Regions from separate parts of the Fictibacillus sp. WQ 8-8 genome, predicted to be linked through region 3. Evidence: riboswitches for the same ligand, from Rfam matches in the RefSeq annotation. Region 3 holds a riboswitch; each other region holds the start of a gene.
What was found. Region 3 has a riboswitch for thiamine pyrophosphate ahead of thiT (energy-coupled thiamine transporter ThiT). Riboswitches for the same ligand answer to the same signal wherever they lie in the genome.
Positions count from the first base shown of each region.

Region 1: another riboswitch for thiamine pyrophosphate. It lies ahead of thiD (bifunctional hydroxymethylpyrimidine kinase/phosphomethylpyrimidine kinase); the one in region 3 lies ahead of thiT (energy-coupled thiamine transporter ThiT).
Region 2: another riboswitch for thiamine pyrophosphate. It lies ahead of thiC (phosphomethylpyrimidine synthase ThiC); the one in region 3 lies ahead of thiT (energy-coupled thiamine transporter ThiT).

Region 1 covers NZ_JAMXKG010000003.1:289,575-299,308, reverse strand. Annotated here, with positions in the region: gene M1K46_RS06870 (MFS transporter) at 1-246, opposite strand, end outside; gene M1K46_RS06865 (MDR family MFS transporter) at 360-1,886, opposite strand; gene clpP (ATP-dependent Clp endopeptidase proteolytic subunit ClpP) at 2,012-2,593, opposite strand; gene M1K46_RS06855 (hypothetical protein) at 2,618-2,869, opposite strand; gene M1K46_RS06850 (winged helix-turn-helix domain-containing protein) at 2,866-3,468, opposite strand; gene M1K46_RS06845 (hypothetical protein) at 3,585-3,827, opposite strand; gene thiE (thiamine phosphate synthase) at 3,897-4,565, opposite strand; gene thiM (hydroxyethylthiazole kinase) at 4,578-5,375, opposite strand; gene thiD (bifunctional hydroxymethylpyrimidine kinase/phosphomethylpyrimidine kinase) at 5,372-6,178, opposite strand; TPP riboswitch at 6,320-6,425, opposite strand; gene M1K46_RS06825 (hypothetical protein) at 6,580-6,831, shown strand; gene M1K46_RS06820 (IDEAL domain-containing protein) at 6,950-7,180, shown strand; gene M1K46_RS06815 (DUF4349 domain-containing protein) at 7,194-8,063, opposite strand; gene M1K46_RS06810 (YecA family protein) at 8,215-9,171, shown strand; gene M1K46_RS25810 (IS3 family transposase) at 9,231-9,377, opposite strand; gene M1K46_RS06805 (spore germination protein) at 9,414-9,734, opposite strand, start outside.
Region 2 covers NZ_JAMXKG010000009.1:154,201-163,934, forward strand. Annotated here, with positions in the region: gene M1K46_RS19215 (DMT family transporter) at 1-491, opposite strand, end outside; gene M1K46_RS19220 (GntR family transcriptional regulator) at 509-1,174, opposite strand; gene M1K46_RS19225 (GNAT family N-acetyltransferase) at 1,226-1,687, opposite strand; gene M1K46_RS19230 (hypothetical protein) at 1,776-2,219, opposite strand; partial or broken gene M1K46_RS19235 (class I SAM-dependent methyltransferase) at 2,345-2,737, opposite strand; gene M1K46_RS19240 (SDR family oxidoreductase) at 2,922-3,710, opposite strand; gene M1K46_RS19245 (sugar phosphate isomerase/epimerase family protein) at 4,072-4,827, opposite strand; gene M1K46_RS19250 (hypothetical protein) at 4,985-5,362, opposite strand; gene M1K46_RS19255 (hypothetical protein) at 5,427-5,651, opposite strand; gene thiC (phosphomethylpyrimidine synthase ThiC) at 5,648-7,417, opposite strand; TPP riboswitch at 7,539-7,650, opposite strand; gene M1K46_RS19265 (glycosyltransferase family 2 protein) at 7,903-9,117, shown strand; gene M1K46_RS19270 (hypothetical protein) at 9,267-9,407, shown strand; gene M1K46_RS19275 (DinB family protein) at 9,522-9,734, opposite strand, start outside.
Region 3 covers NZ_JAMXKG010000003.1:647,853-657,586, reverse strand. Annotated here, with positions in the region: gene M1K46_RS08770 (Asp23/Gls24 family envelope stress response protein) at 1-115, opposite strand, end outside; gene rpmB (50S ribosomal protein L28) at 347-535, shown strand; gene spoVM (stage V sporulation protein SpoVM) at 629-709, opposite strand; gene M1K46_RS08755 (thiamine diphosphokinase) at 807-1,448, opposite strand; gene thiT (energy-coupled thiamine transporter ThiT) at 1,445-2,017, opposite strand; TPP riboswitch at 2,090-2,197, opposite strand; gene rpe (ribulose-phosphate 3-epimerase) at 2,221-2,868, opposite strand; gene rsgA (ribosome small subunit-dependent GTPase A) at 2,870-3,763, opposite strand; gene pknB (Stk1 family PASTA domain-containing Ser/Thr kinase) at 3,753-5,747, opposite strand; gene M1K46_RS08730 (Stp1/IreP family PP2C-type Ser/Thr phosphatase) at 5,748-6,512, opposite strand; gene rlmN (23S rRNA (adenine(2503)-C(2))-methyltransferase RlmN) at 6,519-7,604, opposite strand; gene rsmB (16S rRNA (cytosine(967)-C(5))-methyltransferase RsmB) at 7,598-8,971, opposite strand; gene fmt (methionyl-tRNA formyltransferase) at 8,968-9,734, opposite strand, start outside.

The sequences.
Region 1 (9,734 bases), 360 kb from region 3:
TGATGTGGTCCGATCCGTATACCAGCCTACAACCGGCTGCATGATGGAAGAGGTAATGTTTAGTGAGAATGCAATCCATCCAAGCTGGGCAAAAGACAGATTCATAGACTTCTCTAGGATCGGAAAAATAGCTGGAATAACCGCCTGCATCGCATCGTTTAACAGATGCACAAAACTGATCGCAAAAAGCATCTTGTAAATGGTTGCTGATGACGAGGGTTCCTTTTTTAACGAAGCAACACCCATGACATATCCTTCTTTCTCTAATTGGTTTATATTGTTAAAGATTATCATTCTTTTACGGATTTTTACAAATAAAAAGAAGAACGATGGAGCTAGACAAAAAAAGCATCAGAAGATTACTCTTCTGATGCTTTTCTTCTTCCGCTTTCTGCATTGTCGGATTCTTTCACACGGGCCTTACCCATAAAGATAATGAACAGCAGAGCGATGACCACAGAGATCAGGGAGTACTGAAAGATTTTTGCAATGGAATCTGCCAGAATTCCCGTCATTTTATTGAGGACTTCAGGCGGTATTTGTTTACGGACCTCCGGCTGAAGGAGAGCCCGCGAATCAACATTCTTTTGAAACTTAGAGAACTGAGGCAATGCATCTTTTAATTTATCGGTCAGCAGATTATTCTGAATCGTACCGAAGATGGTGATACCGAGAGTCATTCCAATCAGGCGGAAGAATGCATTCTGTGAGTTAGCAGATCCCCTCTGACGAGGATCAAGCATATGGACAGAAGCCATACTTAGAACAGGGAAGGAAAACCCTACTCCAATTCCTGTCAGAACCATATATAGAGTGACCATGAGCCGAGAAGTGTCGGCTGACATGGTGCTCAGCAAGTAAACACCCACCAGGAAAATGCTGCCGGAAACGAGCATCACATTTCGATAGGAAGAGTTGATGACGGTACGCCCTCCTGTCTGGCTCCCAACAACAACCCCGATCATCATTGGCATTAAAATTAATCCAGCGTTTGTTGCCGAACCGCCAAACACACCTTGTATGTAAATGGGAATGTACATGGTAGCTAGTATAAAGACAGAACCGTAGAAAAAGGCGATGCCCTGGCTGGACAGAAACAGTCTGCTTTTAAAGAGATTCAAAGAAACGATAGGGTCTGCCGCACGTCGTTCTACTAGAATAAAAAGGATAAAGAGAACGGCAAATGCAGCAAATAAAGATAGGATAAGTGCGGAATCCCATTCATAATCTTTTCCTCCGAATTCGAGGGCAAACATCAAGCTGACGATCGAAGCTACGAGCAGGCCCGCTCCTAAATAATCAATTTTTTGTTCTCTGTGCTCAAGAGATTCAAAATAATACTTCAAGATAAAGAAAAGCGAAAGCAGTCCGAGCGGCAAATTAACATAGAAAATCCACCTCCAATCCAAGTAGTCGGTCAAATATGCACCTAGCAGAGGACCGAAGACACTGGACATTCCAAAGACGGCACCAAAAAGGCCTGTCATTTTCCCTCGCTGCTCTACCGGAAAGATATCAAAAATGATCGTAAAGGCAATCGGCATCAGGGCACCACCGCCGATTCCCTGTATCGCACGGTAAACGGAAAGCTGTGTCATACTGTCTGCCATTCCGCACAGAACCGATCCGATAATAAAGAGACCCAGACCTGTAATATAAAATTTTTCCCTTCCATACATGTCAGAAAGTTTTCCGAAAATAAGCATACTTGCCACTGACGCAATCATGTACGAGGATGTTACCCAAATGAACTTGTCCAGCTCACCCAATTCAGCAACGATTGTTCCGAGGGCTGTTGCCACTATTGTGTTGTCCATAGCGGACATGAGAATTCCGAGCAGCAGGCCTGCAACAACAAAATTTTTGTTGCTCTTTTGATTAACCATATTTTTGTCTCCTTGAAATGTTAATGAAATAGACAGGTATATACTTTTCGACTTTTAGAATTTAAATCCTGCCGGAAAATCAAAAAGGAAGAGCGGCAGCGCTCTTCCTCTCCAAAAAAAACTACTTATAATTTTTCAATGATTTTATTGATGATCCCGTATTCAAGAGCTTGTGCTGCCGTCATGAAGAAATCTCTGTCGGTATCTTTTTCGACACGCTCAAGCGGCTGTCCTGAACGGTCTGAAATGATCTTATTTAAGATTTCTCTCGTTTTTATAATTCGCTTGGCATGGATGATCATATCTGCAGCCTGCCCTTGTGTTCCTCCTAGCGGCTGATGAATCATGACTTCTGCGTTTGGGAGGGCAAACCGTTTGCCTTCCGCCCCCGCGACCAGCAGAATGGCACCCATGGAAGCAGCCATTCCTATGCAGATGGTTGAAACAGCAGGCTTGATGAACTGCATTGTGTCATAGATCGCCAATCCCGCGGTAACCGACCCTCCTGGAGAATTGATGTAGATGGAAATATCTTTTTCCGGATCTTCCGCTGCTAGAAACAGGAGCTGAGCCACAACAGAATTGGCTACATTATCATCGATGGCACTTCCAATGATGATGATACGGTCTTTCAAAAGCCGGGAATAAATATCGTAGGAACGCTCACCACGGTTAGTTGTTTCCACTACCATTGGGACTAAATTCATTTTCATCTTCCTCCTATAGAATCGTTATGCAGCCTGGCAAATCGGTGTGGAAGCTGCGCCTTCTGATGCGATTTTTCCGAATCCGGACGTAATATAAATGACTTTTACCGGGGTATTATCTTCACTTTCAATCGAAATTTCCGTTCTGATTTCTTCTTGCCCTGCCTCTTCCCTTTCAGTCCGCTTCTCTACTAAAGCTATGACTTTATCGGCTTGATCTGCCTGCTTCTTGCTCTTTTCCCAGGCAAGAGAAGGATGCTTTTTCACTTCATTCATCCCTCGATTCCTCCCTCCGGTTTTGGATAGACAGCAATAGACACCTGATATTCTTCGCCTTGCTCATTTTTTCCAGACTGATATTTGCCAACAAGCTGGTGAAGCAGTGAGAAATACTCATTAATGAACTGGTTGCGTTCCTCCTCATTGGACAAGGAAACTGAAGTTTGCAGAATGGCACTTGGAATTTGTTCATCCTCTGCTTTTTCCATGAGCTGCAGCGCATCTTTCTTCATGGTTTCAGTTAAGGTGAGAACGTGGGCCAGCGCATGCTGATCTTTTAATTTCTGTGAAGTTTCCGGTGACAAGCCAAGAGAGTCAGAAAAAATTAACGTTTTGGCCACTGCTTGATAAAGTACTTCTACCAAATTCCTCACATTCCTCGTTCCTGCTCTGAAAACAAGCCCTACTTTTTCTAAAGCCTTTAGATGGTAATTGATCTTCTGCGGTGAATCATTGAGCAGCTTTGCTATTTCTGTTGCAGAAGCCGGATCTTTTAGAGCACTGAGCATCTCGGAACGAATGGGATGGAGCAAAGCCGCAGCCTGCTCAGGCAGCGTTACAAGATACGTCTCTTCAATCGATGCATTCTTTTTCACTGGTTCACCTCACTTAAAAAATTTATTTTACGTAAAATCATTTTATTACGATAGGCTTATCTTTGTCAAACATTTCTAATTTTAATCAAAAAAAGTGACAGAAGCTTGTGCTTCTGTCACTTTAATAGCGGCATAACGGCCAATAGGATAAAGATTAATACCATAGCTGTATTGAAAAAAAACTCTGTTTTAAGTTTAAAATAATATCGTTCAATGGCACGAAACAAAAATACTGCAGCTAAGATTCCGAATAACAGGGCCGGACTGTTAATGTACATTCCATTCCATAAAGCCAGCAAAAAGCCGAGGAACAGCAGTACCATTTCCGAATACGCCCATATCTTATTTCTCTTTTTCATCGTGGCACCTCTTTCTTGCGTACTCTTTTATAGTACGAAGAACACGGTTGTTCGGTGCCATATCCCTATTTAATTAATGAGTCTTGCTTTCCATGCCTTCTCTACCCGTTCAAGCAGACCGCTTGCCGCCTTCTCTGGATCCACATGCTGGCTGATGGCTGATATGACAGATACTCCATCCGCTCCGGCTTCGATTACTTCAAATGCGTTTTCTACAAAAATGCCGCCTATTCCCACGATTGGTGCTGTAATCCCTGCTGCTCTTAGCTCTTTTAAAACAGAAAACCCCATAACATCACGCGTATCCATCTTTGTACTTGTATCAAAAATCGGGCCCACTCCTAAATAATCTGCTCCAGCCCGTAATGCATCTTCTGCTTCTTCAACATTGTGAACCGAAACGCCAAGAATTTTATCGGGGATGCGGCTGCGGATTTGATTGAGATCTCCATCCTCCTGCCCGACATGCAGACCATCGGCATTCAGGCTGATCATGAGATCGATATCATCATTAATAATAAAAGGAACATGGTATTTTCCGCAGATTTTCTGCAAGCTAAGAGCTAAGGCATATTTCTGATCAGGTGATAGACACCCTTCGCCCTTTTCACGATATTGAAAAAGCGTCGCTCCTCCCTTTAGCGCTTGCTCCAGCACTTGTTCAGGTTCAGCTCTGCAGTTTAAGCTTCCCATAATAAAATAAACTTTCAACTGCTGTTTAAGCGTATTATATTCCATCTGTAAGCCTCCTTAGCTCCACCTGCCGGCCGTTTTCAAGTCTTCAGGGTTTAATAGATAGAGCTCATCCAATAATGCTGTCTGAAAGGAGCCTGGTCCTGCCGAAACGGCTTGAGCGCGTTCAGCACAGATTCCCAGCATCGTCAAAGCGCCCGCGGCCCTCAGGCAGCAGGAAAGGCCGGTTTCCAGAGATCTGGCCATAAACAAACCGATGAGAGAGGTTGAAAAACAGCCGGTCCCTGTCACGTAAGACAATATTTCATGTCCGCCACTAATCGCTATGGATTCCTTTCCATCACTCACTGCATCCTGTTTTCCTGTAATGACAATGACCGAACCGAGCTTTCTGGCCGCATGCAAAGCAAGCTCATCATCGTTTCCTGATAGTTCACCATCAACCCCTTTGCCACCCCAGTCACCTCCATACAAAAAGGAGATCTCTGCAGCATTGCCGCAAATGACATCGGGAGAAACCTTTTCTACCAGCTCTTCAACGGCTTTCTTCCTTAATTGGGAAAGTCCTGCACCCACCGGATCCAAAATGACAGGAATGCCCAGTTCCTTCGCTTTTTTTCCAGCCAAAACCATTGCATTAACTAAGTCAGGTTCAACGGTTCCAATATTTAAAACCAGTGCGTCAGCTGCCATGACGGCTTCTTCAGCCTCTTCATAATGATGAGCCATCATCGGGCTTCCTCCAGCTGCCAAGATGCCGTTCGCTAAAAAATTCATCGTTACTTGGTTAGTGATGTGATGAATCAGAGGTTTTTTCTTTCTAATGTCTTCTAAAAGCACACTCAGTTCGTTCATGCCTGATTCCTCCTGTATGCCCAATGGTTTGTCGGCCCATGCCCGCTGCCAATATGAAGCGGGTGGCTGATTGCTTCCTGAATAAAAGTTTTCGCTGTTTTTACAGCATGAAACGGGGTTTTTCCAAGTGCCAGTTCAGCAGCAATGGCAGCTGCAAACGTACAGCCGGTTCCATGGGTTTGCGGTGTATCAATCCTTCTTCCTTCCAGCTCATGCATCTTCTCGCCATCATAAAACAAGTCGACTGGCGCTTTATCATGAGAGAGATGGCCTCCTTTGATCACGATCATTCCTGCTCCTAAATCATGCAAAAATTTTGCAGCATCCTCCCTGTCTTGCTTTGTGGAAATGCTTCTTCCAGTTAGCTGCTCAGCTTCGGGAATATTCGGTGTCAGGATCGAGGCTAGAGGAATCAGCTGTTTTTTCAGGGCTTCTACTGCATCCCTTCTCAGAAGGTTAGCCCCCCCTTTCGCGATCATTACAGGATCCACAACAACGTTTTTCCATTCATACTTTCGAATATGATGAGATACCGCTTCTATAATTTCTGCACTGAAAAGCATACCCGTTTTTAAAGCTTCAGGACGAAGATCCTCTTCTATGCTGTTTAACTGTTTCATGATCATCTCAACAGGCACCGGGTGGATCCCCTGAACACCTAATGTATTCTGTGCGGTCACAGCTGTGATGACAGACATTCCATAGGCTCCCAATTCCTGAAACGTCTTTAAATCGGCCTGGATTCCTGCTCCCCCTCCTGAATCTGATCCTGCAACTGTCAATGCTTTTGGTGTTTTTAACATATGGAAGAACTCCTTTCACCACTAGAAGAGCGCAAGTGGCCCGTTCTGTTAAGGTCCCTGTGCACTGAAGCTGAACATGACCTCCTTCGACCGCTCAAAAGCCGCCTTCTGAAGAGAAGGCGGCTTAAACATGAATGCTGATAAAAGTTTAAGCCACTTCCCTCCGCCAGTATTAACCGAATCAGGTTCAAAGGGTCAAAGACATTTCTTTTCTCAGCTTTAAATCAAAGCTCCCCTAGTGGTATACGATGTATGATGTTATTTCTATCCTATATGACAGCGGCCAAAGCGTCAAACAAGGGATAAAATTTGTCGAAAAGTTAGGCTGCTGTGTTTAAAAACGAACGGATACGGGCATTATTTATACAACACCCGATAGAAAATCTGGAGGGAGAGAAATTATGAATATTAGAGAGAAACTGCAAAATTTAAAACAAAATCCAGAAGATGTTTACAGTCATTCACAAACAGAAGAATCCTTCTCAAGAAATTACACCAATCCCGTCGAAGTCAAATATATCCCTGCAGAAGATGTTTACGAATTAAAAGTATTTGATATGGAAGGCGGTGAACAGCTGGACAGTAAAAAATTCCATTCTGTAGATGAAGTTCTGGCTGATTTAAAAATTGAGAAGCAAAATGAAAAAAACTAAATTTTCAGATTAAACTGTTGCTATTATTACCATTGATAAGTATACTAGTAAAAACCCATTAACGCATGAGCTTTCAATCCTACAAGCTTCTGCAAAAAAATTCAAGGAGGAATAGAGCATGAAAGACAATACATCGTATAATAAAGACATGAACGATCTTGTGAAATATAAACTTCAGAAGAAAAATGACCCGTTCGCTTTTAATATGGTTGCTCAGATGATCCTTGATGAGTCGCTGCACGCCCATCAGATGAAACGTTATAAAGAAAAAATAGATGAAGCCCTGGAAAAACGTGATGAAAAACTGTTCATGAAACTGACGGATGAATATATAAAATTCCTTGGATAAGAAACCAAACCTTTTACGGTTTGGTTTCTTTTTTTGAACGCTGTTTTCTTCTTAAGTAAAGCCATGCTCCTCCAACAGCCACGAAAAGGATAATGACAGGCGACAATCCAATGAGTGCAATAATGAGATAGGAAATAGTATGAACCAGTCCATTCCACGTCTCTTTAAATAAGGTCTTTGAATTTCCCCAGGTGTTCAGCTCTTTATTGTTCTTCGTCCCAATATTTTTCACATCAAAATGGACCGTAACCGTTGAAAAATCGCTTTGATTCTCTAAATAGTTTATTCTGCCCTGGATTTTTTCAATTTGTTCCTGCACTCCTGATAGTTCTTTTGATATGGCAAGGAGATCCTCTGTTTTATCTGCATTTTTCATGAAGCTTTCCAAACGGTTACGAACAATGCGCTTTGCCTTCAGCCTTGCTTCCAAGTCAGTATATTCCTCTGTAACATCTCGTCCATTTATGATTTCATGAGGACTCCCAGAACTTAATTCTCCTGCCTTTTTTGTGAAAACAAGAAAATCTTTCTTTGGAATTCTTATTTTCAGGTAACCCCCATTTTGCCCTTCTTCTTCAGACAAGGATTCACTTTCAACGATATAGCCGCCCATTTGTTTTGTGAGTTGTTCCACTTCACTCCGGACCTTCTTAACGTTTTGAACGCTTATCATTATTTCACTCGTGTAAATCATTTTTCGTCCTTGGTCGGCAGCAGGCTGCTTGTCTTCTTTAGCGGATTCCCTTTTCATGCTGGTGGAAGAGCTTCCCCCTTCAGACGACTTTGATGCCATGTTTTCATCCTTGCTGCTGCACGACGCCAGAACTAAAACGATCAGCACCCATACGGCCATAAACTGTTGATTTCTCTTTTTTATCATCATCATGTCCCCCTTTTATCTATAGACGACCCAAAGCTCCTATTCGTTACAATATATGGTAATTTTATAGCTTTGAGTTGCAATATCACCCGAATATGCTAGTATTTACAAAGTGATTTATTTACAACAAGAGCAGTGAAGTACGGAGGGTAACATGAACAAAGTAGGAAGAAACGAACCGTGTCCATGCGGCAGCGGGAAAAAATATAAGAATTGCTGTTTTCGATCGGTCACAACCATTCTATTAAACAAAATTGTGGAAGTGAGCCGCCATCAGGAAGGCTTAGCTAAGTTTGCCTTTGACCATTTTCATGAAGAAATGGGGAGCCAAACACGCAATTACATAGAAAAATACAAGATTGGAAGAGATGAAGAACAAACGTATGCGAATCTGATGGTTTGCTGGCTGATGTTCCATTCTGACGTGAAGGACGGCAGATCACCAATTTCGTATTACCTTAAAGAGCAAAAAGGGAAAGAACAGCCGGAAATCTTGGATATCATAGCAGACTGGGAGAAGAGTTTCCCTTCTGTTTATAAAATGATCTCAAAAGTGAACCGAAATACCTTTTTATTACAAGATGTGATGACCGATCAGGAATACACGGTCGAATTTAATTCTGAGATTCTTCCACAGGACGGAACCGATCTAGCAGGTTCTATTATCTACACTGGAGAACATTACGAATTTTACATTGATTTTGCAGAGATTCCTCAGGGAGAATTGCAAAAACGCTTAGATGCGCTGACTGACTTGAAAATAACCTTGAAAGATGATTTTCCTAAAGCTCTACAAGTTCTTTTGTCGAAACTAGAGAAAGCAGCTGATGAAGACGCTGTGCCGCAGCCGGCTGATAGAGTTCTATCTTTGCTTAAAGAGAACGCATCAGAGGAGATCTACAATGAGGCAGAAAGAATTTGGAATGTGTGGAACAAGACACAAAATCCAATTATCCGTAAAGAACAGCCCTATGCAGCCGCTCTTCAATATTTGGCGTCCAAGGACGTCCTGAATGAGCCTGCCACACAATCTGAAGTAGCCAAACGCTATGGCACTTCCGCATCCAGCCTTTCTGCAAAATACCGTCAGCTTAAAACTGCTTTAAACTAAAAAAGAACCTGCTCAAATGAACATGTACCTGTCAAGTAGACAGAGATAAAAGACTGCCATTATGCGGCATGAGTTCGATATTCCAAGGGACTCATGCCGTATTTATTCTGGATACGTATTTCGTTATAATAGTGCATATAGTCAGCTATGGTATCTTGAACTTCTTCACGTGATGTTTTAAAAACCTCATGAATAAGTGAAAACAATTCCTGATCTTGATAATTTTGCTGTTGAATGCTTTGCTATAAACATAGGAACAGTTTCTCTGAACTCATGATTTCGTTCCATAAAATATGTCCGAACAGCTGATGTTTGTTAACAACAGCGGAAACCTCAATCTGCTGAATCAATTTCTGAGGGGTTACATCCTCTTCAGTATCCTGCCAATCGTGTATAGGCTGAAGAATGGATAGATCAATCTGCTGCTTGTTTACGAGCCCTTCAATGAAACAAACGACAAACGGAACAGGTCTCTCATAGAAAGGCAGGATCTTCACATCCATGCTCTCACCTAAGATATTTTTCAAGTGATCGAGGTTTTCATCAATCTGTAAAGAAACTTC
Region 2 (9,734 bases), on a different contig from region 3:
AGCACATCATTGAACGAAAGTGTTCTTGCCTGCTCCATCTGCATCAGGACAATGCCAAGAAGGATGATCAACGACATGGAGAGCCCCTTTAACGGAATCTTCCCTCTTACCGATTGAAGCCCTTGTGATGTTTGAACCTGTTCCTTAAAAAAAGGAACGAGAAGTGAGCCTGAGATAATGGTAATCTGCCACGTTCCGGCGATCAGCCATCCAGGTTCATAGGCTGCAGCAAAACAGATGGGAGCATAAAATAGGCCGAAGCCCACCAAACTCCATAACAGCCAGCTTTTCGGCTGTTCTTTCATGGTCTGCATCAGCTGGCCCAAGTTTCCCCTTAACATTACAATAATCAGCAGAAAGGGCACCATGAAAAAATAGCGAAGTGAAGCGCTCCAGATCCAGCTTCCTCCTGATAATTCCATTAAACGGTTTAGCACAAATGTAAAGGCAAAAAAGAAAGCAGAGCAAATTCCGACGATGACAGGCCGCATGGAGTACACCTCTCTCTTCATTTTTGAATCAGCAGTTCTCCGAGACTCAGCCAGTTTACTTCCGTCAGGAGAGCCGTTTTCTCACTATCTTTTTCTATGCAGGCATCAATGATTTGTTCATGCTGCTGTATTGAATTCACCCCTTTTACGGAGCCGAATTGGGCCATTTCTAAACGGCGGATCTTAGCGGTACTTACCTCCAGCGCTTTCACCAGCTCAGGATTTCCGGCTGCTGTTAGAAACACCTGATGAAAATCTTCATCCGCTTGAATGGCGGCTATAACATTCCTTTCTTCCATAGCAGATCTCAGCTTTTGATTTTGTATTTTTAATTCTTTAATATCCTTTTCCTCCAGAAGTGGAACGGCAAGTCTGGCGGCTAATGCATGAAGTGCTGCAACGACGGTAAATGCATGGTTCGCTTCATCGTTATTTAACGGAGCGACTCTTGTCGCGGAACCCGGCATCGCTTCGACTAGTCCTTCATCTTCAAGTTTTTTTAGAGCCTCCCTTACCGGTGTCCGGCTGATGCCGAATTGCTCCGCAAGATCTTTGTCATGCAATCGTTCCTCAGGCTCCAGTTCTAATAAGAGTATTGCGTTCTTCAAATGATGATACACTTCTTCTCTTAATGATAATCGTCTAATTTGTTGAATGTTTTTCATAAAACCAATATATCGCATATCAATTGACAACTCAATAAAAAAACCAGTGCAAAAGCCACTGGTTTTGTTCTATTGAATTCTTTCCCGTTTGTACACAATTTCTCCATCATATACATCTCCCGTTTGCAGATAGCCTAGCCTCTTATACAGTCCGGCTGCCTTCTGGTTCTCTTGATGGACCGTAAGCCGTGTTTCACGGGAATGAGGAAACCTCTCCTCAATCCAAGAAATCATTTCAATCATCGCTCTTTTTCCATATCCCTTCCCCTGATGCTTTTCATCAATGAGAAAACCATTGATCCAATACATGTTATCATTCTGCTCTTCAAATGCATGCATGATGAATCCTACCATCATTCCTTCTGCATAGATAGCAAACGGAAGGTACTCAACATTATCGCCGTCCGGCTTAATATAGACTTTAGCCAGCGATACAGCGACAGAAGGCACGAAATGCTCCTGCTCTTTTTTCACTTTTAACAGCAGCGCTTCTTCCCAGTTGCCGCGATCGACAGGTTTTAACTCAATCATGAAGTCTCCCTCCCGCTAGTTTACTATAAGGGTGCCAGGCACCATTATAAAAAATGGCTCCGCCTATTAGGCAGAGCCGTTATTGCACTTATGCTGTTTTTCGGAACTTTCCTGAAATCCCGATCGCAAAAGAGATAATCGTTGTAATTAATAAAGCTTCTGTAATTGAGCTGAGAATCGTATTCAAAGACATAACGCTGTATATCTGTATAGAGACTCCGATCGGAACGCCAAGAAATAAAACGACAGAGCCAAATATTGCATTTTTTAAAGTAAACAGGGATGTACGGTGGGCCCAGTCCAATACTCGCAAGCTTAATACCCAGAAAATACTGATCAATGACCAGAATAACAAAATAGAAGCTATGAACGAGTGAGAAGTCAGCCCGAACAGAACGTGTTCTGAATAAAGATTGATATTCATAAAGACTTCAATTGTTTGATAAGCACCAACACCGAACAAAAGGATAAGATAGATCAAAGCGAACTCCATACCTTTATGCCCCCGGATTCTCCGTTTCAGTGAATTCATCATCTTTCCCCCAAAAAAATGACTTAATAGTTATCATCTTATCATACAAAAAAAGATTTAGATTTTAAACCTGTTTTTTAAAAATTTTTGCAAAATAACGTTAATTAGTAAAAATGTACTACTTTTTATTCCTTTTTAAACAAAGCTGTCCATAAATCCGGAACACCGAATGTTGAACTTCCTGCACCCATCACTTTCATCCTTCTAACCTCTACTGCCGTAAAGCTCCTGAAAATAGTTTTCAGCTTTTCCTCTGTATAGCCCAATCCGCCCATCACCGATCGCGCCCGGTACACCTCCCAGTCTGAAATTTCCGAGCCTCCCAAACTGCCGCCCATCACAAAACAAGTCACCGCAAAATGGCCGCCTGGTTTTAAAGCTCGGTTTACAAGTTCCACATAGGTCAGCCTGCGATGCGGGGCAAGGTGATGAAAACAGCCTGAATCATAGATGATCTCATAGGATCCGTCCTCTATATCCAGATCAAAGATATTCTGATGAATAAAATGAATTTCTAACGCTGTCTAAAGTCCCAAAAAGCGGCATAGACGCTATTTCACCCCCTATTTAATACCCGTGTATCATCTTTCTGAATTTCCCCTTACAGATACCTTAAACCAACTCAAGGGGCGGGCGGTTAAAAAAAAAAAAAAAAAAAGAGCTAGTGACAGTTCTTCTCTTTTTGTACTCTTTCATTTTCTTTTATAGAAGTGTTTCAGCGCCGTCAATGTAGATTTCTGTTCCTGTAATATGGCTGGAGCGTTCAGACGCCAGAAACAAAACGAGATCGGCGACTTGTTCAGGTTCCCCAGGCTTATGTTCAAGGGGCTGGTTTCCTTCTGGATAATTAACCGGAATCGTAATCTCCTTTACCGCTTCGGTTGCATCTGTATTTTCTCCGATGTTGGTATTAATGGCACCAGGACAAATCGCATTCACTCTTATCTTATACCGGGCAAGCTCGAGAGCAGCCATTTTCATAAAAGCAACCTGTGCTGCTTTCGATGAACTGTATGCCGCCATCCCGAATCCGTGAAACTTACGGTTTCCATTAATGGAACTCGTGATCACAATGCTTCCTCCCGCTTTTTTCATATAGGGAATAGCATGCTTAACGGCTAAAAAGGTGCCGTTTAAGTTGGTGGATATGGTGGTGTTCCATTCTTCAATCGACAAATTTTCTATAGGAGCAAGAGTCCCGTTAATCCCTGCGTTGGCAAATAGAACATCCAGCCTCCCCCACTTCTGTACCGCTTGCTCTATTCCTCGCTGCACCTCGTGAGAGTTGGAAACATCGATTTCCGCAGCCATCGCCTCCCCTCCTGAATCCTTAATTTCCTCTGCCACTTCTTCTGCTCGTTCTTCTTTTACATCCATCACACAAACCCTTATGCCTTCCTTCGCAAAGGCCAGGGCTGCTGCTCGTCCAATTCCTGAACCGCCGCCTGTAACAATGGCCACTTTTCCTTCTTCTTTCTTATAGATACTCATCATCTACCTCCTCTTTTTCATAGGCTGTTTTCGTAACCTTTGTTGCTCTTGAGAGTGGCTGATTTCCGTTCCAGGATGCTCGCTTTCCGCGGGGCGTGCGGTGAGCCCCACGGCGCAAGCACCTTTGGGTCTCACCTGTCCCGCTGCTCCCGCAGGAGTCTCGCACCTTGCACTCCAATCAACTTAGCAATGAAGGTTCTTTACAAAAATGTTCCCAAAGCAACAATTTTTTAGAAAAGAGCCTTTTCATATTAAATACCCACTTATTTCGGTTTTGCCCGATAATAATAAAAAACAGAATCCTTTCCAGCTGCTAAGGCTGAGCAACTCGTTGGAGCCTGCTTTTTATCAAAAAAGTTTTCTAACTTAGTAATTCTTCAAGAACCCTGGCATTTTCTTTTGCAGTAGTGACAAGGTCTTTTTCAAAATGCTCCTGTTCCACAATGTACCATGATACATTCAGATCATTGCCCTTTTTGACAATAGACTGTAAATCCAACTCTCCGTTTCCTAAAATCGTGCTTTGTTTTTCGGTCCCTTTTACAGCCATGTCCTTCATGTGCAAAGTAACAAGACGTTCGCCAAGCCTTTCCATAAACTCAGCTGGGTCATAGCCTGAATAGGCTGCCCAATAGCAATCCAATTCAAAGGAAACGAGTGAGGGATCGGTCTCATTCAATAAAATATCGTAACCCGAAGCACCCCCATGATCAACAAACTCAAAATCATGATTGTGATACCCTAATTTCAACCCTTCGCGATTCAATAAATACCCTGCATTATTTAAAATCTCAGCTGCTCGTTTATAATCTTCTATATTCTTTCGATTTTCTTCCGTTAGATATGCCAGGATTAATAAGTCGTTTCCGAGTAACTGATTGTATTCAATCTGGCGTTTGAGTGCATCTCCCTCAAGCTGATCGAGGCCGATGTGGCTGCCTGCCGGTTTTAAATCATACTCATCCAGTGCCTGCTTTAAAACCTTTGCTGAAGTGTCATAATAACCGGCAAACTGTGCACCATTATACCCCCACGATGAAACTTCTTTTAGTGTGCCAATGAAATCTTTTTCACAAAGCTCTCTTATCGTGTAAAGCTGCAACCCTCTTTTATGCATTTCTAATTCCTCCTTTATTAAAAGTCTTTCACGAAACGATTCGAGATTATCTTAATAAATATTATTGCTTCATACAATATTTTTTGAAATATTCTTAAAATATAACACGCTACACAGTAAAAAAACCGTCTGCCTTTTGGCAGACGGGAATCTCACTCTAATTATGATATTGTTTGATGTCCAACGGAATGGCCAAGCGTTCTTTGGCCTTTGCATCATAGGAACGGTAATGGGAGATCACCTGATTATTTTCATCTACTCTGCATTCTATAACCTTATGCTCATTTCCTTCTTTTGTTTCCAGAAGAAGATCAACGTTCCCCAGATGCAATGAATAAGTGCAATACGTAAGTCCGAGAAAATCGCTTCTCTCTTTATGGGTCTCAGGATGAAGCATGATGAAGGTCGCCAGGTCAGTAACCGTCATCGCCGGCTCGTTCTTGATCTTTCCGAGGATCGCCCTGAATCCATCAGAAGCTTGCCCCACTCTTTGCTCAGTCCAGTTTAATGTAGTCTGCAGCCAATTTGTACCCAATATAAATCCCTCCCTGAATCTTCATTTTTCATTATCATTGCCAAAGAGCGGTGTTTTCTATGCTTTATTTGGGTGCCAGGCACCGTTTATGCGCATAAATGGTGTCAGGCACCACTGCTCTTTCTTCAGGGAACCTGTACAGGATTTTTTCTGTATAGCTGCATCTCACACAGATGCGTACATCGGAGTCTGAGGTTTCGAGAAATACGTGGCGGCATTTTCTCTGAATCTCCTGCAGCTGCATTTCCAGCAGAGCAATTCTTTCACGAAGGATAGAAATGGTGCTCATGAATAGATATTCGAGCCTTTGTCATGAAATTCCTTGGCTTTTTCCCGCATTCCTTCCTTTACATCTTTTTCCTGACCCGAAAGTTCTTGTGCAGATATATTTCTTAGATCATGTGAAATTCTCATAGAGCAGAATTTCGGTCCGCACATGGAACAAAAATGAGCGGTTTTTGCACCTTGTGCAGGGAGGGTTTCATCGTGGTAACCCCTTGCCTTCTCAGGATCCAATGATAGATTAAACTGATCTTCCCATCTGAATTCAAATCTAGCTTTTGAGAGAGCATTATCCCTCTTCAATGCTCCTGGATGGCCTTTTGCCAAATCTGCTGCATGGGCAGCGATCTTATAAGCGATCACTCCCTCCCTGACATCATCCTTGTTCGGCAGCCCCAAATGTTCCTTCGGCGTCACATAGCAAAGCATAGCCGTTCCGAACCATCCGATCATAGCAGCCCCAATTGCAGAAGTGATGTGGTCGTACCCAGGCGCAATGTCTGTCGTCAGAGGCCCTAGTGTATAGAAGGGCGCCTCATGGCAGATCTCCATTTGCTTATCTACGTTCTCCTTGATCTGATGCATCGGCACATGCCCCGGTCCTTCGATCATGACCTGCACATCATGTTTCCAGGCGATCTTTGTGAGCTCTCCCAACGTTTCCAGTTCTGCAAACTGTGCCTCGTCATTGGCGTCCGCAATCGAGCCAGGCCGTAATCCATCACCCAATGAGACGGAGATGTCATACGCTTTACAGATTTCGCAGATGTCCTCGAAATGAGTATATAAAAAGTTTTCCTGATGGTAAGCGAGACACCATTGCGCCATGATAGATCCGCCCCGTGAAACGATGCCCGTGACCCGATTGATCGTTAATGGCACGTACCGCAGCAACACACCGGCATGAATCGTAAAATAATCGACTCCCTGCTCGGCTTGTTCGATGAGTGTATCACGGTAGACTTCCCAGGATAAATCCTCCGCTATCCCGTTCACTTTCTCAAGCGCCTGATAGATCGGAACGGTGCCCACAGGGACCGGAGAGTTTCTGATGATCCACTCTCTGGTCGTATGGATGTCTTTTCCTGTAGACAGATCCATGATCGTATCCGCTCCCCAGTAGGTAGCCCATGTCATTTTTTCAACCTCTTCCTCAATAGACGAAGTCACAGCAGAGTTTCCGATGTTCGCGTTGATCTTCACATGAAAGTTCTTTCCGATAATCATCGGTTCCAGTTCCAGGTGATTGATGTTGGCAGGGATGATGGCCCTCCCGCTCGCCACTTCGCTTCGAACAAAATCGGCCTCAAGCCCCTCCCGGATCGCAATGAATTCCATTTCAGGCGTGATGATCCCTTTTTTCGCATAATGCATCTGAGTAACATTTCCGCCACCTTTTGCCCGCATCGGCTTAAATGGGCGAACCGGAAACACATGACCCGCATGAGACTGCTGTCTGTAGCCGTTGTCCTCCGGTTTAATTCCGCGCCCATCGTATTGCTCTGTATCGTTCCTGTCTCTCACCCAATTTTCCCTCAGCAAAGGCAGTCCTTTTTCAACATCTGCAGCATAATTCAAATCTGTATAAGGTCCGCTCGTATCATAAAGGACGACGGGCGGGTTCTTCTCATCTCTTCCTGCTGTCTGTGTATCCGCCAGACTGATCCTTCTCATTGGCACCCGGATGTCGGGACGGGATCCGGTCTTATACACTTTGGTGCTGTTTGGAAATTGTGATTTTAATGAGACCTTGCTTTCGTTCTGTACGTTCATGCAACTTCCTCCTCGTTTTTTCAAAAATTGAGTCCAAAGTTACACACAGCATAAAAAAAATCGGGTTCTAGTAAGAAGAACCCGATAGGATAGACAAAGAAAAATATACGATATGTATATATGACTTCGACTCCTACTTCCCTACGCTGGTATAACCCAGATCAGGTTCAAAGGGTCAAAGAGCTTATTCTCTCTTCTCTCAGCCCGGCTGACGGGCTCCCCTAGCAGAAAACGTATTCTTTTTTCAACGTAAGCATAGCTTCTCTGCTCTTCATGCACAATCCGTCTTTTGGCACAGGTATATATTCACCGAAGTCGTTTAGCCGCCAAAATATGTATAGGCTTTCAATTATGCAGTACTTTTTTTCTTCTGTCTTTCTATCGCTTTTCCAATCATTCATTCCTTTAACTGCCTTCCCTTATTTCAAAAAAGAAAAAAACGGTATCGGCCAAAACCGATTTTTGAAAAAAGTGTCAGTATACTCATTCCTTGTTACAATGAGGAGAAAATCATTGCAACATCCGTTGAAAACATGAAAACATTAACCTATTCTTCGTTAGATATCATTTATATTAATGACGGTTCAACTGACGCTACACTTGGAAAGCTTAATGAGCTATTACAACTAAAAGAAAGCTCAAAACTCCCGCTCAACCAGCTAAAACATAAGAAAGTGATCGAATTTTACAAGTCCGAGCTCTATCCGAATATTTATGTGCTTGATAAAGTGAACGGCGGAAAGGCCGATGCGCTCAATGCAGGCATTGAGTATTCTAGCAATGAACTTGTTGTAACTCTTGATGCAGACACCATCATGACAGACCATTCCCTGCCGGCCATCAATGAAACTTTCGAAGAGCAAAATGTGGTCGCTGCTGGCGGCATGGTTCATGTGCTTCAGACAAAAACGAAGAATCCATTCTCAGGGCTGACATTACATGGGACGAACCTGCTGATCCGCGTCCAGGCCCTTGATTTCCTCCGTGCCTTTTACATCACTAAAGTTTCCCATGCTAGATTCGGGGCGCTCTCCATCAGCTCTGGTGCTTTCGGCATTTTTAGAAAGCAGGTGCTGCTCAACGTCGGCGGCTATCGGACGACGATTGGAGAAGACATCGATATCACTCTAAAGATTCAGCGCCACATTTCTGGTGATAAGAACAAAAAGGTTACTTTCATACCTGATGCCGTATGCTATACCGAGCTTCCTGAAAACCTATGGGATCTGTTCAAACAGCGGGTCCGCTGGCAAAAAGCATTCATTGACTGTGTCATTCATTTCAGATCATTCCTTGGAAAAAATCTGTTTACGAGCTCTGTTTCCTTTTTCTATATTTTTGAAGCTTTTATTTCCGGTACACTCGCGGTTTATTTTATGACCAGTATCTTTGTCGTTGACGGATTCGCCCTGCACTCGTCCGTTCTTGAATATGTACTCATCTATGTTTTGTACATCTTTATTTTCGGCCTTGTATACGATATGGTGGCCATCGGAATGGGAGAATATCATGGCTACGCTTTTCAGGAAAAAGACACATACCCCCTTTTAGCAACTATTCTTTTTGATATCTTTATTTTCAGGATAGTGACAATGGTATGTGTTGCTTATGGAAGCATCGCCTATTTCTTCAATCGGGACTGGAATAAAGTATCTAGAACAGGCCGTGAATACCAGGCAGACTCCCGCCCTGCCGCATAAATACGCTTTATCCCAAATGTGGTTTTCTTGAAAGATTTGTGAACGAGGCAAAAAAATTAGCACATATTAGTTTATTTTGACTGATAAAGAGGAATAAAGTATCAGGAAGAATTGTTCCATATTCTAAACGTGCAGGGCAGGGTTAACTTATGCTAAAAAAAACAGAGGTAATGCTGTTCATGAAGGAAATCGCCATGCTTACGGATGAATATTTACGTTGCAGAGACCGATTTCTGAAAGAACAGATAAAAAATGATATCGATTTTCTGCATTCAGTGATTCATTCATAATTTCATTTGTTCATGATGAACACTGTTTTGTTCTTTACTTTTCACTTGTTTCTGTGTTTGAAATTCCACCCATAAAAAAACCCAGAGAGCCGTTTTTTTGCTCTCTGGGTTTTCTTAGTTTTTAACGACCGTGCGTTCAATAAGAAGTTTGATCGCGTGCAGCTGTCCCAAATGATTGGATTCATGAAAAACAGCCATGTTTGCTAGTTCACGGAATGTTTCCAGACCAAGGAACGGCTTTTTCAATTTTTCATCCAGTGCTTCTTCCGGGATGTCTTTAATTCGCACGAGCTGATCCTGCAGCTGAGTGACCAGTTCTTCAACGGA
Region 3 (9,734 bases):
TGGAAGCCATGCCTACAATTCCGTAGCAATCAATAGCAGCGCCGCCAGCAATAGTAGCGATCACTTCCGTAGAAATGTCAATCTGGCCGTATTTATTCTTCATTTCGATGGACATGATGAATCCCCCTTTAATCAATCAATTATGGCTAAACCTCATTTTACTATAAAATTAAGTTTTATGAAAGGACAACTCCATTTGACAATAGTCACAAAGCTGTGTCAAGCCTTTTTACTTGAAATGCGAAAAATCATTTGTTGCTTTTCTTTAGTGGTCATGCTACTATAGGTTAGTATTTAACATACGACTGATATGATACAGTTTTACTGTTATAAAGGAGGTACAATTATGTCACGCAAATGTTACGTTACTGGTAAAGGACCTAAAACAGGAAACAAGCGTTCCCACGCATTGAACAAATCTAAAAAGAGCTGGGGAGTAAACGTTCAAAAAGTCCGCATCTTGGTTGACGGGAAGCCTAAACGTGTTTATGTTTCTGCACGTGCCCTTAAATCTGGAAAAATTGAACGCGTTTAATCGCTCTTAAGACAACGGCATCCCCGTTGTTTTTTAATTTCCAAAAGAAAAAAGCACCCATCAAGGGTGCTTTTTTCTTTTGGATGGAAGTGATTATCCTTTTTTAAATGAACCTAAAACCGCACGTACAAATCCCCCTAAAAACCTAGGCAGTTTAATGGTGTAAAATTTCATCATACCCCTCCTCCAGGCCCTTTGAAAAATAAGACATTCCCTAATAAATATATTCGCTTTTATAAAAATAGTTCCATGCGGCCCGACGCATAAAATATTAATCATGGCTCTTTACCAACATTAATATGCCGCCCGAGAATGAATAAGTACCACTTTTATTTACAAGCTCATTGGAAATGCAGAGAGTAGAACCCATCGGCAAGTATTGATCCTGAAGCGGATATTTGAACCCTTTTAGAGTCAGGCCGGTAACAGGTCCGTTAAATGGAAGGAATGAGACATAGGAGAACTCCGGCTCTTGTTGTATGATATGCGGTCCTGGTGCTGATAAGGCAATCTTATTCTGCCTGTCCCATATTTCAATGTTAATTCCGGCTTCGAGTCCATGAAGGAGCAATTGGATATTGGCCAATTCATGATCCAGGCGCCCGCCCGTAACACCCATTAGCAGGATCTGTTCCGGTTTTTGCTCCAGTGCCCAATCAAGGGCCAGCTCTAGATCGGTTTTATCCTTTTCACTGTCATACTCAAATGAAGGAAGGTTAAATGAAGCCATCCACTCACGCTCACTTCTGTTCACAGAATCGAAATCTCCAAATACACAGCCAGGTATGATTCCTTTTTTCAACAAGTAGAATACGCCGCGGTCAACACCCGCCCAGACTGCCTTTTCGCCGGCAAATAAAGAGAGGTCCGGCTGCCTTTCTTCCGGACCTCCTGCTAAAATGATAATTTTCATGCCGCGTTAACAACTCTTGGATCGGTCCTGTGCAGCAGCCGCGGTGCTTTTTTTGTCAAGAAAATAAAAGCTGCTGCAGTGATCAAAGCAACCGGGATCATGTATGAAGCATTATACACAATGGAGTACAGGACAGGGTTCATGCCTTTTGGGGCGTATGATGCAAAGAATATGACTCCTGATACAACATGGGAGGCCAAACGGAGCAGGCTTCCGAAGGCGATGCCTGCCACAATCGCTGAGATCCTCCTTTTAGATTGGCTTGCCGAACTGACTTTAAACACCCCGGCAAATCCAGCCAATAGGAACGCGAGAGGGTAATCCAGGATCAAACCAGCGGGATTGTATCCTGCAGTTCCATCAACCAGGATTTTAACCATCCCGACAATCAGACCAGTTAATACTCCGCCAGGGACCCCTCTGCGGAATGCCATTAAAAAGATTGGCAGCATCTCCAATGAAACTGAGCCTCCATTTGCCCAAAGCCCTTTAAATTGAACAAAACTAAGTATGATAGCCAACGCTGACATCATCGCCACTTCAGTCAAAAACATAATTTTTTTACTCAAATCAATCTCCTCCTAAACTCATTAAGAAAAGAAAAAAGCAACCGGCATGTGAATGACGGTTGCTTAGCGTTAACAACAGCGACTCCACATTCCTACGCAGGCATGATCCTGCTTCAGGTTCAAAGGGTCGGGAGTGTACTCCCCTCTCAGCCCCTGTATGGGACTCCCCCTGTGGTTACTTTTTTCAATTATTCTCTAATATATTATACACCACGAATGGTACGGATTGCACCCTTTATGTCTTTTTGCCCATAAATGGCTGATCCCGCTACAAGTACGGTAGCTCCAGCTTTCTCACAAAGACGGGCAGTCTCTGCATTCACGCCGCCGTCCACCTCAATTTCAACGTTCAAGCCTTGCTCCTTGATCCTCGCAGATAATACTTCAATCTTTGGCAGCACAGCGTGGATGAAGGATTGTCCACCAAAGCCTGGATTTACAGACATGATGAGTACAAGGTCTATATCAGCCAAAATATGCTGAATGGTTTCAACAGGAGTAGCAGGATTTAATACGACCCCTGCCTTTTTTCCCTGCTCTTTAATTAATTGAATGGTCCGATGAAGGTGCGGACATGCTTCAACATGAACAGTAATGATATCAGCACCTGCTTTTGCAAACTCCGGGATATACCGGTCAGGGTTTTCAATCATTAAATGGACATCAAATGTCAGTTTAGTGAGCGGCCTGATTGCTTTAACGACTAAAGGTCCCATCGTAATATTCGGCACAAAATGCCCATCCATCACATCGATATGGATATAATCAGCACCGTTTTCTTCCACTGCCTTAATTTCTTCACCGAGCTTTGAAAAGTCTGCGGAAAGAATGGAAGGCGCAACTTTTACCATGCTAGTACCTCCGTTTTTGATCCTTGATTTCCTGCAAAAATTCAAGATAATGCTCATAGCGGAACGATGGGATCTCTCCCTCTTCCACTGCTTTTTTTACTGCGCATTTCGGTTCAGAGCTGTGAGTGCAGCCGCGAAACTTGCATTGTGATACCCTCTGTTTCATCTCAGGGAAGTTGTAGGAGAGCTCTTCGGTTTCAATTTCTACAAAGTCCAAGGAGCTGAACCCAGGAGTGTCTGCGATCAAGCCCTCTTCAAAAGGAAGGAGTTCAACATGCCTCGTTGTATGCTTTCCGCGTCCAAGATGATCTGATATGTCATTCGTCTCCAGCATGAGTTCAGGCATCAGCGCATTCAAGAGAGACGACTTCCCTACCCCGGACTGTCCTGCGAAGACGCTCGTTTTTCCTTTAAATATCGGTTTGATGTCATCCATGCCGGCAAGCGACATCGCAGAGGTTGGAATGACCTCATAGCCGAGCTTCTTATAAGCAGCGATGTAATTTTCGATTTCCTTCTGATACTCTGCACTTTCAATCAAATCCATCTTCGTAATGCAGATCACCGGCTGAATGCCATTGTCTTCGATATGAACAAGAAAACGGTCCAGCAGCGAACTTGAAAATTCCGGCCGGACGGCAGAGAAAACGAGAATTGCCTGGTCAACATTTGAAATTGGCGGCCGGTTTAACTCGTTCTTTCTTTCCTTAACATCCATAATGTATCCGTCTGTCGGGTTGGAGGATTCAAATACGACCCAATCTCCGACCACAGGCGTAATTTTCTTTTTACGGAAATTGCCCCGGCCTCTGCATTGAAAGACTTTGTCATTGTATTGTACATAATAGAATCCTGCGACTGATTTAATAATTCTGCCTTCAGTCTTATTGTCCATTGTTCGCTCCTTTGAATTTACCTTCCTTCGCATCTTGATAATTAAATGTTTTTGATGCCTGCTCTTTCCCATTTAAATAAACGGTATAGGAAGCATCATGGTCCGGCGAGACGGTCAAAGGCACCATATACTCTTTCGTCTGGGAAATTTCTTCTTCTACGAAAACAGCATTTTCCTCTTTGGCATCGCTGTAAACAATTCTGACCTGGAATTGTTTATTCTCATCACCCTTTGAAACTTCAACCGTTATTTTATTATTAAATGTGATGTCTTCCTGATCATCAGGCTTTGGTTTGGGCTTCGGTTCTGGTTTCTTGCCCTTTGAAATAACGACATCAACCGTAGAACCTTTTTTGACATTCGTATAAGGTGAAGGTTTTTGCGAGATGACCTTTCCTTCTTCTACGGTATCAGAGTACTCTTTTGTAAAGTTGACTCTAAGCCCTTCCTGCGAGATGTATTTCTCAACATCTTCCCTCGAGGAATTTGACAAGTTCTCAAGCTGAATCGAAGGCGGGCCAGTACTGACACGAAGAATCACCTGTATTTCGCTCGGATTGACTTTTTCCCCTTTATCCGGGCTTTGTGAGACGACCTCACCCTCAGGAGTTTCCTCTGATTCCACCGGTATGGTCTCAATGTTCTTGCTATCGTAGCCTCTTTCGTTTAAGAGGTCTCGTGCAGCATCTTCACCCATTCCGGTAAGATCCAGCATGTCCACTTTCTTAAAGCCTTTAGAAACAAAAAGTGTAACCGTGCTGCCTTCTTTAACCATAGAATGGGGATCAGGATCCTGTTTTATAATTTTCCCCTGTTCCACATCTTCATCGAAGCGCTCTTTCCGCTCGACGTTAAAACCGAGCTTTGCGAGCCGTTCAAACCCGTATTCGTAATCTTTGTGGATAACATTGGGAACAGAAACATCTTTCACTTTAAACCATCCAGGCATGACCACAAAGGCAGCCGCTCCAGCACCTGCGAGCAAAAGCAGTAAAATCAGCAGTACAAGCCACCAACTTTTTTTCTTCTTTTTGGCCGGTGGTTCAGCGGTTTCTTTTAGATTTGAAGCTGGCTTTTCGACTGCTTTGTTCATGGATACCGGAGGCATGATCCGTGTAGCATCTGCCGCATCATCAAAATTGCTCCACCGCTGCTCATGCAGACGGTGAGGAGAGAGCGCCGTATCCAGGTCGTCCATCATTTCAAGAGCACTGTCATACCGGTACACCGGATTTTTTGTCAGTGCTTTAAGAATAATATTTTCAACACTCTGCGGAATTTCCGGATTGATTTTCCTTGGCTCGGGAACTTCCTCCTGAAGATGCTTGAGGGCTACGGATACCGGTGATTCCCCTGTAAACGGAACCCTGCCTGTCAGCATTTCAAACAGCACAACACCTAGGGAATAGATGTCCGATTTTGCATTGGCCACTCCCCCTCGCGCCTGTTCCGGAGAGAAGTAATGGACCGATCCAAGCACTGAGTTCGTATGGGTAATCGTTGCGGATGTGATGGCGAGAGCGATCCCAAAGTCTGTTACTTTTGCCAATCCATGCTCATCAATTAAGATATTATGGGGCTTGATATCTCTGTGTATGATCCCATGCTCATGAGCTGCAACCATTCCTGAGGCAATCTGCCTGATAATCTGTATGGATTCTTCAACAGACAGGCGGCCGTGGTCCCTGATGTATTGTTTTAACGTTTTCCCTTTTACATACTCCATGACTATGAAGTACACGTTATTTTCCTCTCCCACATCAAATATGCTTACGATGTGAGGATGGGCGAGACTCGTTGCCGCTTCAGCCTCTCTTCTGAATCGTTTGATGAACTCCTCGTCGTCTGAAAACTCTGATCGAAGTATTTTAACCGCAACATCCCGGTCAAGGATTAAGTCCTTGGCACGGTATACGATTGCCATTCCGCCATCACCGATGACTTCAAGCAACTTATAGCGGCCGCTTATACGCTTGCCAATCATTTAACTTACTCCCTTTTCCGGTGTCTGGGGCGTATAATGGACGAGTCCAATCGTGATATTATCCTCTCCTCCGGCCTCATTTGCAAGGTTCACAAGTCGATCAGCTTTATCTTCCAACGAGAGGTTGTCATCATTCAGTATGTTTTCCATCGTTTCGCGGGTTACTTTGTTAGAGAGGCCGTCTGAACATAACAAAACGATATCTCCCTCGCCCCAGGAAATCGTTTGAATATCCACATCAATATGGTCATCCGTTCCAAGGGCCCGCAAAATCACATTCTTTCTAGGGTGATTTTCCGCTTCTGTTTCCGATAGCTGCCCTGACCGCACCAGCTCATTAACGAGGGTATGGTCTTCGGTCTTTTGAATCAGCTTTTTTTCAGAAAAATAATAAACGCGGCTGTCACCGATATGTAAAATCGTTAAATAGGAAGGTGTGCAAAGGGCTCCGACAAGCGTTGTCCCCATCCCGCTGCAGTCAATATTCTTATTTGCATACTGATGCAGATCCAAATTGGTCTGTGTTACGGTTTCTAAAAGCCACTCTTCAGCCTTTACAGGAGTCTCCGAAATTTCTTCTGAAGAAGCGTTCCAGGCTTCCTCAAATGACTGGATTGTTTTGGAACTGGCAACATCTCCGGCTTTATGTCCGCCCATGCCATCCGCAATAAGGGCAAGAAAGTGTTCACCTTTTGTGAACACTCCCCCGCTGTCTTCATTATGCTGACGAACTCTACCAGTATCTGTTTTAAAGGCATACTGCAATTTACGTCACCTCGTCTCTTCCTGACGCTCCTTCGCTCTTAACTGCCCGCAGGCTGCGTCAATATCATGTCCCTGCTCCCTGCGTAGGGTAGCATTGACACCCCGTTTTTTTAGCGTATCTAAAAATTTGAAGATCTGCTTCTTAGGTGTCCGGACATAATCACGTTCCGGTACATAGTTGACAGGAATCAGGTTTACATGGCATTTTACGTTTTTAATCAGATCTGCCAGTTCTTCAGCATGTTCAACCTGATCATTCACACCGCCGAAAAGACCATATTCGAAAGAAATCCGGCGCCCGGTCTTCTTGATGTAATAACGAATTGATTCCATCAGTTCTTCCATTGGATACATGCGGTTGACCGGCATGAGCCTGCTTCTGATTTCAGTATTCGGAGCATGAAGGGATACCGCAAAGTTGATCTGCATTCCTTCATCAGCAAATTTGTAGATGTAAGGCACGATTCCGCTTGTGGAAACCGTAATATGCCTTGCACCGATATTCAGCCCTTTGTCGTGGTTTACTACTTTTAGGAACTTGATCAGTCCTTCGTAGTTATCGAAAGGTTCACCAATCCCCATGATGACAATTGAGCTTACTCTTTCTTCAGTGGCATCGAGCGCACGCTGCACTTGAAGCACTTGAGCTACAATCTCGCCGGCATGCAGATTTCTCTTTAACCCGCCGAGCGTTGACGCACAGAATGTACAGCCGAGACGGCAGCCTACCTGTGTTGTCACACATACGCTGTTTCCATATTCATGGCGCATCAGGACTGTTTCGATAGAATAACCGTCCTGGAGTTCAAACAAAAATTTTATCGTACCATCAGAAGATTCCTGACGGGCTAATTCTTTCATCGGCTGAATATGAAAGGTTTCTTGCATCTTATCGCGAAGCCCTTTAGGAAGGTTCGACATTTCTTCATAACTCGTAATTCTTTTTTCGTAAAGCCAATCATAAACCTGGGAAGCACGGAATTTAGGTTCTTTTATATCAGAAAGCCAATTTTCCAGATCTGTCAGCTCAAGCGAAAAAATAGAAGGCATAATTGCCGGGTTCTGCTGTTTTTCACTTAACGGTTTTAACATCGGGTTTCACCACCAGTTGTAGTCTTTTTCTTAAAGCATGCAAGGTAAAAACCATCACTGTTAAAATAATGAGGAAGAATCTGTACCTGTGCTTCAGCAGGTTTAAGGTACGGCTGTAATGTTTCAGGAAGCCGTTCGTTAAAAGACTTGTCCCATTCAAAATCAGGATGATGCTTTAAGAAAGCATCTGCAATTTCATCATTTTCCTCTTTATCGACGGTACATGTACTGTAAAGTAAAGTACCGCCGGGTTTTAACAGTTCGGCCACTTTATCGAGGATCTGCATCTGAATCTCGGCTATGCGATGGATATCCTCTTCTTTTTTCGACCATTTGATGTCGGGCTTTTTTCGTATCACTCCGAAACCGCTGCACGGTGCATCTACCAGAATCCTGTCAAACGATGACACAGAAAACTTTTCGCCGGCCTTACGGCTGTCAAGAGCTTCCGTTTTGATATTGGTAAGGCCGAGGCGCTCCGCCTGCTCCTGTATCAATTTCACCTTATGAGGGTGAAGATCCAGGGCCGTTACCTCTCCCGTATTATTTAACAGTTCGGCAATATGGGTCGTTTTTCCTCCAGGAGCTGCACAGGCATCCAGGATTTTTTCGTTTGATGATGGATTAAGCGCCCTTGCAACGAGCATGGAGCTTTCGTCTTGTATTGTAACATATCCTTCCTTAAATGCAGAAGAATGTGAAAGGCTACCTTTTTTTAATTTAATCGCATCGGGCGAAAGGCCGCCGTTGCTCCCCTCTATGCCTTCATCATGCAGCGATTGCAGCACTTTCTCCCTGCTGGATCTCATGCTGTTGACACGGCCCGTAACCGGGGCAGGCTCCATGTTGGCCGCGCACATCTTTTCAGCATTATCCAAGCCATACTGAGTGATCCATCGCTGGACCAGCCACTCTGGCATGCTGTATTGAAGAGCGAGCCTTTCCTCATCATGGGTCAATTCGGAAAGATCAGCCGTTCCTTCCCTCTGAATTCTTCTCAGCACGCCGTTTACCATGCCGGAGATCCCTTTATGCCCTCGTTTCTTAGCAATTTCCACCGCTTCATTAATGATGGCATGATCCGGAATCTTATCGAGATAGACCATTTGGTAGAGCGACATCCTCAGCAGGACAAGCACCCATTTTTCAAGCTTTTTCAACCCTTTTGCGACAAAAGGCTCCAGCAGATAATCAAGAGTGTTTTTCCGCTGGACAGTCCCGTATACAAGCTCTGTCAGCAATCCGACATCCTTTTGGCTAAGATTGGCCTTCTGTATGGACTGATTCAGCAAAAGATTGCTATAGGCCTGATTTTGTTCAATTTTCAATAAAACTTCAACTGCAGTATTTCTCACGTTTTGTTTCACAGTTCTTCACCCAGCTTTGTACCCGGTTCCAGTTTGGCTCCTTGCAAAAATTGTGAAGCTGCCATGCGTTTTTTTCCGGCCGGCTGCAGATCGGTGATCAATATTCCTGTAGAATCTCCGGTCTTCACCGTCAATCCCTCTTTGCTTGTTTCAAGAACAGTCCCAGGCACTGCATCCGATGGAACAGGCACCTTTTTCCCCCACCATATTTTTAACGTCTGGCCATTCAGTGTGGAAAATGCAACCGGCCAAGGATGAAGTCCTCTTATCTGGTTATAGATGGCTTCACCGCTCATTGTCCAGTCGATCTTCTCTTTTTCCCTAGAGATATTATAGGCATAGGTAACTTTATCATCATCTTGCTTTATCGGGGTCAATTTCCCCTCGATCAGGTCAGGTATTGTCTTGGATAAGAGTTCTGCTCCTGCAATGCTGAGTTTACTGAACATGCTGTCGACATGGTCTTCTTCACCTATTGGGACCACTACCTGTGTCAGAATGTCGCCGGCATCGAGCTTGTCTACCATGTACATGATCGTTACGCCCGTTTCTTTCTTGCCGTCAATGATACTCTGATGGATCGGCGCTCCGCCTCGGTATTCCGGCAGTAGTGAAGCATGAACATTAATACAGCCATATTCCGGTGCTTCTAATATTTCTGAAGGCAAGATTTGTCCGTATGCCGCAGTTACGATCAGATCCGGCTGTAGATCTAAAATTCCCTGAAACTCATTCTTTAGTTTTACAGGCTGCAAGACAGGAA